DNA from 4 places in the Cobetia sp. SIMBA_158 genome. Region 4 is predicted to be linked to each of the others. Evidence: predicted binding sites of a transcription regulator. Region 4 holds the regulator's gene; each other region holds the start of a gene.
The links. The regulator FNR, encoded in region 4, switches genes on or off when oxygen is low (the NO sensors DNR and NnrR bind a similar motif). The targets are predictions, from matches to a motif close to TTGATNTANATCAA.
Positions count from the first base shown of each region.

Region 1 (3,126 bases), on a different contig from region 4:
CCTCAACAGCTACAGCAACTTCCAAGGCTTCGGCAACGAACAGCGGGCAGGCCGCCTCGCGCTGAGGCGTGTCGAGCGCACAACTCACAACGCACTCAGTACAAAGCACAACGCCCCGCCGGCCCGAGTTGGGCTGGCGGGGCGTTGTCGTTTCTGGCCAGTCAGAAGCGCTAGCCAGGAAGTGGCTGATCAGAAGCGGTAGCTGATCCCGGCCATGGTCACGATGGGGTCGATCTCGACCTTGTCGTTGACGCTGCCCGCCACGGTGACATCGGAATCGATATCCAGATACCAGGCGGCGACGTTGGCCGCCCAGTGCTCGTTGATCACCAGATCGACGCCGATCTGTGCGGCCGCGCCCCAGCTGTCATCCATCTCGAGCTTGGTGCCATCGTCGAGGGTTTCATCGGAGAAGTGGGTGTAGTTGACGCCCGCACCGATGTACGGCTGGATGCGCGACTCACGTCCGCCAAGCGGGTAGTACTGCAGTGTCAGGGTCGGCGGCAGGTGATCGACGGAACCGGCTTTCTGGCCATTGAGCGAGATGTCGTGGTCGAAATCCTGCGCCGCCAGCAGCTCGATACCGAAGGTGTCGGTGAAGCGATAGCCGAGAGTGAAGGCAAAGGCGCTGTCATCATCGACATCCACGTCGGCACCGATGGCATCGATGCGACCGTTGTCACTCTTCGGCGAGACCTTGGCGACACCCGCACGCGTCCAGAACTGCCCGGCGCCGTAGTTGAGAGAGCTGAGAGAGCTGTGAGAGCTGTGAGAGTTGGCATTCAGCGAGTCGGCGGCCATGGCCGGTGCGGCGCCGAGCATCGCGAGGCCGGTGAGGCCTGCCAGTGCCAGAATCTGCCACGGGCGTACCGCAGAGCGCGGGCTGCGCGAAGTCAGGTGCGCGGGGAGGGAGGCTGAGCGAGAGACGACGTCGGACATGATGGCTCCTCAAGGATGGCGGGAAACAATGCCCTCATTCTAGGTAGCCGAATTTCGAGAAATTTGATCTGGGGCAAGAGTTTACGGGCGTTCTTGCTCGGTCAGGGGCGTGGTTGATCCAGGTCAATTTCTGCGCCGCGCCGGCGAAGATCCGCCGTGTAGCCGTTGGCTGCCCATAACGAAAACGCCGCAGACCCGAAGGTCTGCGGCGTTTGTGTGTGATGCCCATCTGGCGCCTGGACGGCTCGACGTTGCCGAGCTCCATCGCTGACGCTTTAGTGAATGATGCGGCATCACACGGCTTGCAAGGTACTCGCTGGAGGCATGTTCACGCCTCGTGCAAGAACTTAGAAGCGGTAGGTGACACCGGCACCGACAGTGACCGGGTCCAGCTCGGTGTCGTTCACGTCCTGACCGGCAATCTTGGTATCGGCCTTGACGTCGGCGTAACGAGCGAAGCCGTTGACGGCCCAGGCTTCGGTGATCTTGAGGTCCACACCCAGCTCGGCAGCGGCGCCGTAGCTGTCGTCGATGTCCATGCTCTGGCCACCGGCAGACTCACCGGAGAAGTGGGTGTAGTTCAGGCCGACACCGGCGTACGGCTGGACGCGGGCTTCAGTACCGCCCAGCGGGTAGTACTGCAGCATCAGGTTGATCGGCATCTGATCGAAACCACCGGCGCTGTTTTCCCAGTCAGTGCTGAATTCTTCAGTGGACTGCAGGGCGATGGCCAGGTTGTCGTGGAACATGTAGCCCACGGAACCGGCGAAGCCAGACTCGTCCTTGGCGATCAGACCGTTGCCGTTGTTGCTCTTGCCGTCGACCTTGGCAACGCCACCGCGCAGGAAGATGTCACCCTTGCCATATGCCATGGCGGATTGTGCGCCCATTGCCATGGTGCCGGCGATAACAGTAGCGGTCAGGATCTTGATAGCTTTCATGTGTAGTTCTCCTTGAAGCTTGGCTTCGTGAGCTGCCTGTCAGCAGTGCCTCGCTACCCTACGGCTTGGGCCGTGTGCTCTACGTGGCTGCGTCGATCAGGGGACGCTGCGAACTATAAAAAACAGCGTTCTGTTTGGCAAGCATTTTTTTAGAACGTTGTTTGAAAACTTATTAGGCGTCTTGTTAGCGGATGTTACCGATTATTTCAGGGAAGTTTAATGTCTCACGAGTGAGACTTGTGATGACGCATTCGAGCGACATCCCCATTCATCCTCGCGCAAGGTGACCAAGACCTTGGTCGCATGCCGTGCGCGAGGTTAGTACTCACTACGCCAAAGATCGTCGCCGGCCTCTGCAGGCTCAGCGACGCTTGCGTGCGGCGCGTGCTTCCAGCTCTTTCAGCCACTGACTGACCTCGGCGCTCTGCGCATCCGCATCGCGATAGACGGCAAGAAATTGTCGCCATTCATCGTGCTGCCAGCCCTTCAGGCGGCGCCACAGCACGTAGAGATCGCGCAGGCACTCGTGGCGGCGCAGCACGAAGCGGCGCGTCTTCTCGAGGTCGATGATGACGGCGTCCATCTGCCAGGTGCTGGCCGGCGACTCACTCGGCGGGCGACTCAGGAAGAGGTGCTTGGGGAACAGGCAGCCATGCATCAGGCCAGCCTGATGAATCTCGCGCACGAGGCGGGCGCTGGCGGTGATGACCTGAGAGCGCATGCCGGCATCGAGTTCCGCCCAGCGTTCATGCCAGTGGTCCAGATCATCGCGCCCGGCGAGATCGAAGGTGATCAGGATGGCGCGCCATTCCCGGCCTGCGCGCCGCTCGCCGTACCAGCCGGCGTCCACTGCCGGTATTCCCAGCGCGTGATAGTGGCGGATGGCACGCCATTCGCGAGAGAAGGTCGGTTCGCCCAGCGGGCGCGCCAGGCTGCGGCCCAGGTGGTTGGTCTGGCGCTTGAGATAGAGGCGATGGCTGTTGCCGTCCTCATCCTCGAGCGTCAGCAGCGAAACCGTCGAGACGCCGCCGCGTTCACGATTCGGCGCGTCGACGTCGTGGGCTGCCACTTGCCACAGGGCATCGAAGCTATTGAGGTCGTGCTGTTCCAGCAGGCGGGCGAGGCCGGCTTCGCAGTAATCGCCGTGGCCGCGCGGCGCCGTGGCGCTGGGGCTGGTGGTGGCGGTGTGACCAGCAGAGGGATGAATGGGGGAGCGATGCGTCATGTCAGGTAGGAATCACGGTCT
Region 1 is NZ_JAWJYL010000001.1:688,889-692,014, forward strand. It holds gene R2R70_RS03170 (DMT family transporter) at 1-65, shown strand, start outside; gene R2R70_RS03175 (OmpW/AlkL family protein) at 190-939, opposite strand; gene R2R70_RS03180 (OmpW/AlkL family protein) at 1,287-1,880, opposite strand; gene R2R70_RS03185 (lipopolysaccharide kinase InaA family protein) at 2,242-3,105, opposite strand.
Region 1: the regulator FNR is predicted to act here: its motif matches at 1,053-1,066, upstream of R2R70_RS03175 (OmpW/AlkL family protein).

Region 2 (3,126 bases), on a different contig from region 4:
GGCCGGTGGCGGGCGATATCCTGAGCATAACGTCATGGCGTGGTGTCGTGCCTTGCGGCCTTCGCGGTATGGCGGCGTTCGTTTCTCCTTCCTTTTCTCCTCCCAAGGGATGAGACGGTCTCCGCCCATGGGGGCATGTCGCGATTGGCGTCGGTGGTCAAGACTGTGAGAGTCGCCTGATCAAGTACCGCTTGATAGAGCGGGCAGCGGGTCAGCGCCAACGGCGCCACTGCAGAAGGGCCAACACAGGCGTTTCGCTGACACGACAAAGACTTTTCAGCAACGACAACGATTTTTCAGTAACGACAACGACTTTTCAGTAACGACAACAACTGCGCAGCAACGACAACAACAGGCCGTCGATCACGAGCGCCACTCGTGAATCCGGCCAACAGGAGTTCGCCATGATCTACGCCTCCCCGGGCAGCGCCGATGCGCTGGTCACGTTCAAGGATATCTACGGCAACTATATCGGCGGTCGCTTCGTCGAGCCGGTGAAGGGTGAGTACTTCGACAATGTCAGCCCGGTGACGGGCGAGGCCTTCTGCCGTATCCCGCGTTCGAGTGCGGAGGACATCGACCTCGCGCTGGACGCCGCCCACAAGGCAGCCGCTGCCTGGGGCAAGACCTCGGTGCAGGAGCGCTCCAACATCCTGCTCAAGATCGCGGATCGCATCGAGCAGAACCTCGAGATGCTGGCCGTCGCCGAGACCTGGGACAACGGCAAGGCGGTGCGCGAGACGCTGAACGCCGATATTCCGCTGGCGGCGGACCACTTCCGTTACTTCGCCGGTTGCCTGCGCTCCCAGGAAGGCACCGCGGCGGATATCGACGCCAATACCGTCTCCTATCACTTCCATGAGCCGCTGGGTGTGGTCGGGCAGATCATCCCGTGGAACTTCCCGATCCTGATGGCAGCCTGGAAGCTCGGCCCGGCGCTGGCGGCTGGCAACTGCGTGGTGCTCAAGCCGGCGGAACAGACCCCGGCCTCGATTCTGGTGCTCGCGGAGCTGATCAATGACCTGCTGCCGGCGGGCGTGCTCAATATCGTCAACGGCTATGGGGCCGAGGCCGGTCAGGCGCTGGCGACCAGCAAGCGCATCGCCAAGATCGCCTTCACCGGCTCCACTCCCGTGGGCTCGCACATTCTCAAGTGCGCCGCCGACAGCATCATCCCCTCCACGGTGGAGCTGGGCGGCAAGTCGCCCAACATCTACTTCGCCGACATCATGAATGCCGAACCCGAGTTCATCGACAAGGCCGCCGAAGGCCTGGTGCTGGCGTTCTTCAATCAGGGCGAGGTGTGCACCTGCCCGTCACGCGCCCTGATCCAGGAAAGCATCTACGACGACTTCATGGCCCGGGTGATGGAGCGCGTGAAGACCATCAAGCGCGGCAACCCGCTGGACACCGACGTACAGGTCGGCGCCCAGGCTTCCCGCGAGCAGTTCGACAAGATCATGTCTTACATGGATGTCGCCCGCGAGGAAGGCGCCGAGGTGCTCACCGGCGGCAGCAGCGAGCAGCTGGAGAACGAGCTGGCCAACGGCTATTACATCCAGCCGACCCTGCTCAAGGGCAACAACTCGATGCGTGTCTTCCAGGAAGAGATCTTCGGGCCGGTGGTGGCCGTCACCACCTTCCGTGACGAGGCCGAGGCGCTGGCCATCGCCAATGACACCGAATTCGGTCTCGGCGCCGGCGTCTGGAGCCGCGACATGAACGTCGCCTTCCGCATGGGGCGTGGCATCCAGGCCGGTCGCGTGTGGACCAACTGCTACCACCAGTATCCCGCCCATGCCGCCTTCGGTGGCTACAAGAAATCCGGTGTCGGTCGCGAGACCCACAAGATGGCACTGGAGCACTACCAGCAGACCAAGAACCTGCTGGTCAGCTACGACATCAATCCGCTCGGCTTCTTCTAGGCCTGTCTGGCAGCGCCACCGCGACCGGTGGTGCTGCATGCCTCCCGCGATTCTTGCTTGAGAAAATGACAACGATGCCCGCGCCAGATCCGATTGCTTGATCTGGCGCAGGGCAGGGAGCGCTGCGTCTAGTTTCAATGGAGAGGCAAGCTTTGCACTGGCTCGGCGCTGGCGCATGCAGGCGCAAGCCCACACTCTCCGGCGCAACGCTCCGCCGCAACTCTGCTGGTTCGTCTGTCTTGAATGTCCGTCTTTCTTGAATGTTCGTCAGTCTTCAATGGATGAGGAGTACGTCATGGATAGCAGCATGAAAGCCGCCGTGGTACGTGAATTCGGTGCACCGCTGGTGATCGAGGAGGTCGCGGTACCGCGTCCGGGGCGTGGCGAGATTCTGGTCGAGGTCGCCGCCTCCGGGGTCTGTCATACCGACCTGCACGCCGCGCATGGCGACTGGCCGGTGAAACCCAATCCGCCGTTCATTCCCGGCCATGAGGGCGTCGGCACCATCGCGGCGGTGGGCGAGGGCGTCACTCACGTCAAGGAAGGCGACCGTGTCGGGGTGCCTTGGCTCTACTCGGCCTGCGGCCACTGCGAGCATTGCCTGGGCGGCTGGGAGACGCTGTGCGAGAGCCAGCAGAATACCGGCTATTCGGTGAATGGTGGCTTTGCCCAGTTCACGCTGGCGGACGCAGGCTACGTCGGCCGCCTGCCGGACAGCTTGGGCTTCGTGGAGATCGCGCCGGTGCTGTGCGCCGGGGTCACGGTCTACAAGGGGCTCAAGATGACCGACACCCGCCCCGGCCAGTGGGTGGTGATCTCGGGCATCGGCGGGCTGGGACACATGGCGGTGCAGTATGCACGCGCCATGGGCCTGAACGTGGCGGCGGTGGATGTGGATGATGCCAAGCTGGAACTGGCTCGCCGTCTGGGCGCGACCGTGACCGTCAATGCCATGAAGGAAGACCCGGCGAGCGTCATCAAGCGCGAGATCGGCGGCGCGCATGGCGCGCTGGTGACGGCGGTATCGCCCAAGGCCTTCGACCAGGCCCAGAACATGCTGCGCCGTGGCGGCACCCTGGTGCTCAACGGCCTGCCGCCGGGGGACTTCCCGCTGCCGATCTTCTCCACCGTGCTCAATGGCATCACGGTGCGTGGCTCCATCGTCGGCACGCGTCAGGACCTGCAGGAGGCGCTGGACTTC
Region 2 is NZ_JAWJYL010000006.1:122,655-125,780, forward strand. It holds gene R2R70_RS11310 (aldehyde dehydrogenase family protein) at 405-1,925, shown strand; gene adhP (alcohol dehydrogenase AdhP) at 2,221-3,126, shown strand, end outside.
Region 2: the regulator FNR is predicted to act here: its motif matches at 2,023-2,036, upstream of adhP (alcohol dehydrogenase AdhP).

Region 3 (3,126 bases), on a different contig from region 4:
CCGTACCGTGTCGCGCGAGTACGATGCCGTCGTCACGGGCGTGCTGACCTCCGGTGCCACCGTGGATGCGCCCATCGGGCGTCACCCCAAGGACCGCAAGCGTCAGGCCGTCACTCACAGTGGCAAGCCGGCGGTCACCCACTTCCGCGTGGTGGAGCGTTTCCGGGGTCACACCCATATCCGCTGCAAGCTGGAAACCGGGCGTACCCACCAGATTCGCGTGCACATGGCGCACCAGCGCTATCCGCTGGTCGGAGACCCGGTCTACGGCGGGCGTCTGAAGCTGCCGCCGGGGGCCAGTGACCCGCTCAAGGAGCTGCTGCGTCAGTTCCCGCGTCAGGCACTGCATGCCCGTCGTCTCGCCTTCATCCACCCGATCACGGGCAAGGAAGTCGAATTCCGCGCCGAGATGCCGGGCGACATGCTGGTGCTGATCGACTATCTCAAGGAAGACATCGCTCGCTGAGGCGGCAGGCTCGCGCGACACGCCGCACAAGGAGAGGTTATGCACGACGAGAGTCTACGCCCGACCCTGATACTGCCGGACTGGCCCGCGCCGAGCCCGGTGCAGGCCTTCGTGACCACGCGTGAGAGCGGCCCCAGCCAGGGGCCGTATGCCGGCTTCAATCCGGCGCTGCATGTGGGTGATGACCCGGCGATGGTGGCGCAGGTGCGCGAGCTGCTCGCCGCGGAGGTCGATGATGGCCGTCCGCTGGCGTGGCTGGATCAGGTGCACGGCACTCAGGTGGTGGATGCCTTCGATGTCTGCCACGCCGAAGACCGGCCGGATGCGCCGCCACGGGCGGATGCCTGCATCAGTACCGGCACCGGGCAGGCCTGTGTGGTGATGACGGCGGACTGCCTGCCGGTGCTGTTTTGTGATCGGCAGGGCACGCGCGTCGGTGTGGCACACGCGGGTTGGCGCGGGCTGGTCGAAGGCGTGCTGGAAGCCACCATCGAGCGTCTCGGTGATGACCCCGGCGAGCTGATGGCCTGGCTGGGCCCGGCGATCTCCAATGCGCAGTTCGAGGTCGGCCCCGAGGTGCGTGATGCGTTCATCGCGGATTTGCCTGAGGCCGATGACGCTTTCGAGGCCAGCCCCTACCGGCTCGGTCACTACATGGGTGATCTCTACAAGCTGGCACGCCTGCGTCTCGAGCGTGCCGGGGTCGGTCATGTCAGTGGCGGGCACTTCTGTACCGCCTCTGAATCACGCTTCTATTCCCACCGGCGTGATGATGGCGTGACCGGACGCCTCGCCACGGTGATCTGGCTGCGCTGAGGCGCTGATCAGTGCATTGGCATGCAGTACCCACAAACGCCCCGCTGACCTGATGTCTCAGGTTGGCGGGGCGTTTCTGTGTGTGGCAAAGATGATGGCCGGCGGGGGCGGCGGGTCGTCGTCGTGGCGGCGGGAATCTGACCTGGATCAGGCAAATGCCACAACATGCTGCAGCGCGGCGAATCCTGCCTTGAAAGCCGTGCGCCAGCCCCCATCTTGAGAGTCAGATACGAAATGTTACAGGCGAAGCTCCTGAGAAAAGGAGTACCGCCATGACTCTCAGGAGAAGGCACCATGCGCATCGACAAACTCACCAGCAAGCTGCAGAACGCTCTGGCGGATGCCCAGTCGCTCGCCGTCGGGCGAGGCCACAATGAAATTCACCCGCAGCATCTGCTGCTGGCTCTGCTGGAAGACCGCGATGGCGGTCTCAAGGCACTGGTCAACAAGGCGGGCGGCGATGCCACCAGCCTGATGAGCGGCCTCAAGCGCCAGCTGGATGACCTGCCCACCGTGTCCCAGTTCGATGGCAATGTCGCGCCCTCGCAGGCCCTCGGCAAGCTTCTGAATCTGGCCGATCGCGAAGCGCAGAAGCGCGGCGATCAATTCATCGCCTCCGAGCTCGCGCTGCTGGCCGCGCTGGAGCTGGGTGGTGATCTGGGCAAGCTGTTCACCTCCTCGGGCATCAAGAAGCCCGCCCTGACGTCCGCCATCGATGCGCTGCGCGGTGGCGAAGCCGTGGGCGATGCCGATGCCGAGAACAATCGCGAAGCGCTCAACAAGTACACCCTGGATCTCACCGAGCGTGCGCGGGATGGCAAGCTCGACCCGGTGATCGGGCGCGATGAGGAAATTCGCCGCACGATCCAGGTGCTGCAGCGTCGCACCAAGAACAACCCGGTGCTGATCGGTGAGCCCGGCGTCGGCAAGACCGCCATCGTCGAAGGGCTGGCCAGCCGTATCGTCAATGGCGAGGTGCCGGAAGGCCTCAAGAACAAGCGCGTGCTGTCTCTCGACATGGGCTCGCTGCTGGCGGGGGCCAAGTTCCGCGGCGAATTCGAGGAGCGCCTCAAGTCGGTGCTGAAGGAGCTGGCGCAGGAAGAAGGCCAGGTCATCCTGTTCATCGATGAGCTGCACACCATGGTCGGCGCGGGTAAGGCCGAAGGCGCGATGGATGCCGGCAACATGCTCAAGCCGGCGCTGGCGCGTGGCGAGCTGCACTGTGTCGGTGCCACCACGCTTGACGAGTATCGTCAGTACATCGAGAAGGACGCCGCACTTGAGCGCCGCTTCCAGAAGGTGCAGGTCGACCAGCCCAGCGAGGAAGACACCATCGCCATCCTGCGTGGCCTGAAGGAGCGCTATGAGGTGCACCACGGGGTCGACATCACCGACAGCGCCATCATCGCCGCCGCGCGGCTGTCCTCGCGCTACATCACGGACCGTCAGCTGCCGGACAAGGCGATCGACCTGATCGATGAGGCCGCGTCACGCATCCGCATGGAGCTGGATTCCAAGCCGGAGGAGATGGACCGTCTCGACCGCCGCCTGATCCAGCTCAAGATGGAGCGTGAAGCGCTCAAGAAGGAAACCGACGAGGCGGCGCTCAAGCGCCTCGGCGCGCTTGAGGACCAGATCTCGGAGCTGGAGCGGGAATACGCCGACCTCGATGAGGTCTGGAAGGCCGAGAAGTCCAGCATCCAGGGCGCGGCCCAGTTCAAGGCCGAGCTGGAGCAGGCGCGTATCGATCTGGAGCAGGCACGCCGCGCCGGTGACCTCAGCCGCATGTCGGAATTGCAGTACGGCGTGATTCCGGGGCTCGAGAAGCAGATCAGCGAAGCAGG
Region 3 is NZ_JAWJYL010000012.1:7,623-10,748, reverse strand. It holds gene rluD (23S rRNA pseudouridine(1911/1915/1917) synthase RluD) at 1-466, shown strand, start outside; gene pgeF (peptidoglycan editing factor PgeF) at 506-1,282, shown strand; gene clpB (ATP-dependent chaperone ClpB) at 1,577-3,126, shown strand, end outside.
Region 3: the regulator FNR is predicted to act here: its motif matches at 1,420-1,433, upstream of clpB (ATP-dependent chaperone ClpB).

Region 4 (3,126 bases):
CCTGGAGCCAGACGCTGGGCATGGCGATGGGCATCCTGCTGCTGGCGCCGGGGCTGGCACTCAGCCTCAATGGCCTGATGACACTCAAGGAGGATTGGCACTCATTGCGCCGGGATCCGCTTAACTGCCTGCTGGCGGCAGCTCTGATCAGCTTCGCCCTTGCGATTCTTGAATACAGCCTGCTGTCATTGCCGACAATCAACGCCCTGACCTTCAGTGCCGCCAACAGTCTGTCGCCGGCAGCAAGCCTGGGGGTAGTCGCGACAGTCGCCATCGTGATGGCCTACCACCTGCTGCCCCCGATGCGCTCCCTCGCGCTACTCAAGACTCATGCCCTGCTGGCCATCATCGGCACCCTGCTGTGCATTGCCGCCAGCTGGGCCACCACGCTGCTTCAAGGCAGCATGTGGCATGTGCTGGCAGATGACGGCAGGCCGCTATACACCTTGAGCGAGGTGCTGGAAGCGGCCCGCATGCCGATGATGATCTCGCTGGGCGGGCTCGCCTGCTGGGCGCTCGGCTTGCTGCTGATGCTCCTCAACGTGACGCGCACCCTGGCTGATCAAAAGAGCGAACGCCAAGCCGCTCATGAGCGACAACGCCTGAACTCCGGCTCGCGGAAGGCATCATCAGAACCTGCCATGCACTCTGCGTCCCCCTCTACCACGCCCCCTGCCACATCCTCGGGAGGGCACTACGCATGAGACATGTCCTGCTCGAACGTCACGCCGGCCTGATGACGGCACTATGCCTGCTCACCATGAGCCTCGGCGCCCTCGCCCAGCTGGTACCGCTCGGGGCTCACCCCAGCCTCGCCAGCGCACCCGAAGACCTCAAACCGCTGAGCGCCCTGGCGCTGGAGGGTCAGCGCATCTACCAACGCGAGGGCTGTCAGCAGTGCCATACACGCATGGTGCGCGATCTACCGGGCGATACGGCGCGCCACGGCGATGCGACGATCGCCCGGGAGCGCTATTACGACCGCCCTTCGCTGTGGGGCGTAGAGCGCTGGGGGACGGATTTGAGCCAGCTGCCTGCGCAACATGACGATGCCTGGCAGCGTCTGCATCTGAATGACCCGCGCAGTCAGGTGCCGGGCTCAGCGATGCCCACCTACCCGTGGCTGTTCGAGCGGGCGTTGAGCGGCGAAGGCATCGCGGCCCGCATGCGAGCCCTGCAAGGCCTGGGCGTGCCCTACGCGGAAGACGAGATTCTCGCCGCCCCCAATGACGTGCGTGGCACTGCCGAAATCACGGCGCTGCTCGCCTACCTGCAGCAGGCCGCCCCCGCGAGCGACATCGCCAGCCGCGACCCATGACAGGACACCGCTCAGGAGACACGACATGAATCTGCTGGAGACAACTGGACTCCCCCTGTTCTGGAATCTCTGGGTGCTGGCCCTCACGCTGGGCAGCCTGGTGCTGTTCGCCATGCTGGCACTGGGCAGCCTTTCGCGCGCCGCCAGCGCTGACAGCGACGAGCGCGAAGGCGATGGCCCCATGCAGGAACATCGCATCAACGGCGTACGTCAGCCTGACACGCCAGCGCCACGTGCCTGGGGCATACTGGCACTGGCGACGCTGGCCGGCGCACTGATCCTGCTGCTCGGCGCAGCTGGCTGAGGCAGGTCGTCGCGGTATGGTCATGCGGGGCCAACCAGGCCTAAAGTTCACACACCTTGCAACGCCCATGGGTTGGGCAGGATAATGAATTAATAAAATCTAATATTATGGCGCCACGAAATTGCACTGCCCCAGCCGATGAGCGCTCAGACTCTGGCCGCTCGAATCACATCGGCTGAGCAGGGTAGCGGCGGGCGACAAGGCCCCGCCCCACCATTCGTTGCGCCCGAAAGACCCCTCCGCTGCCCTGCCCCAGGGGTAGCGGTGACATTCCTCAGGAGAGTCACCATGACGGCCAATGCACAGGCATCACACCGCTTGCGCGCCCATGAAGCCCGCTGCCAGACCTGTTCGCTGAGTTCACTGTGCCTGCCACTGGCACTGAACATGGAAGATATCGACCAGTTTGACGCCATCATCCGCCGTCGCGCGCCACTCAGAAAAGGGGAAGTGCTCTTCACCCAGGGCGATGCCTTCGATTGCGTCTTCACGGTGCGCTCCGGAAGTCTCAAGCAGATCACCAATGAAAACAGCGGCATGGAGCAGCTGACCGGCTTCTACCTGCCCAGCGAGCTGGCCGGGCTCGATGCCATCGACAGCAATTGCTATCCCGGCACCGCCGTGGCGCTGGAGACCACCACCGTCTGCGAGATTCCCTTCGACCGCCTCAATGCGCTCTCGGAGCAGATGCCGGAACTGAGAACCCAGCTGTTCAAGAGCCTGAGCAAGGAGTTGCACGAAGATCGCCGCATGATGATGCTGCTGTCGCGCAAGACAGCCGATGAGCGGCTGGCGAGCTTCCTGGTCAACCTGTCACAGCGCTTCCGTCGTCGTGGCTATTCGCCGTACAGCTTCCGCCTCTCGATGGCACGCGCCGATATCGGCAACTATCTGGGGCTTGCCGTCGAAACCATCAGCCGTATCCTGACCCGCTTCCAGACCCAGGGGCTGGTCGACATTCGTGCCCGCGAGGTGCATATCCTGCATCTGGATGGCCTGATCGAACTGGCCGAAGGCGAGTGTCAGGGCGGTCGCTGATGACGCCTGCTGACAGCACATCACGCTGAGCGACACTGCGCTGATCCGCCGCCAGGGCGCCATGTCGGCACCACACAAGACAGAAGCCCGCCACGCAATTTGCGTGGCGGGCTTCTTCTTTCTGTCAGGCCAGTCGTCAGTCGTCCTGACAACCCTGACAGTCCTGGCAGCCCAGACAGTCATGACAATAGGCCTTGTCTCGGCCTTCGCTGGCGATCAGCGGTTCTCGAGGCGGTTATAGTCCAGCAGGCCCGCTTCGACAGGGCGATCAGCATAGTTGGTGCGCAGCACGCTGTCGGAAAACTCCCAGAAGCGCGGATCAGTCCGGCGCACCCCGATATCGGCCTGCAGGGCGCGATAGTCCTCTTCGCTCTCGAGTGCCGCCACCCGCTCTGCCAGCCCCGTCAGGGTGTCAGGCGTCAGACGCCAGAAGGCATTCGGGTAATCGCCCGCCACGCCCCGCAAG
Region 4 is NZ_JAWJYL010000017.1:69,747-72,872, reverse strand. It holds gene R2R70_RS17750 (cbb3-type cytochrome c oxidase subunit I) at 1-704, shown strand, start outside; gene R2R70_RS17745 (cbb3-type cytochrome c oxidase subunit II) at 701-1,318, shown strand; gene R2R70_RS17740 (hypothetical protein) at 1,344-1,622, shown strand; gene fnr (fumarate/nitrate reduction transcriptional regulator Fnr) at 1,911-2,660, shown strand; gene R2R70_RS17730 (fatty acid cis/trans isomerase) at 2,877-3,126, opposite strand, start outside.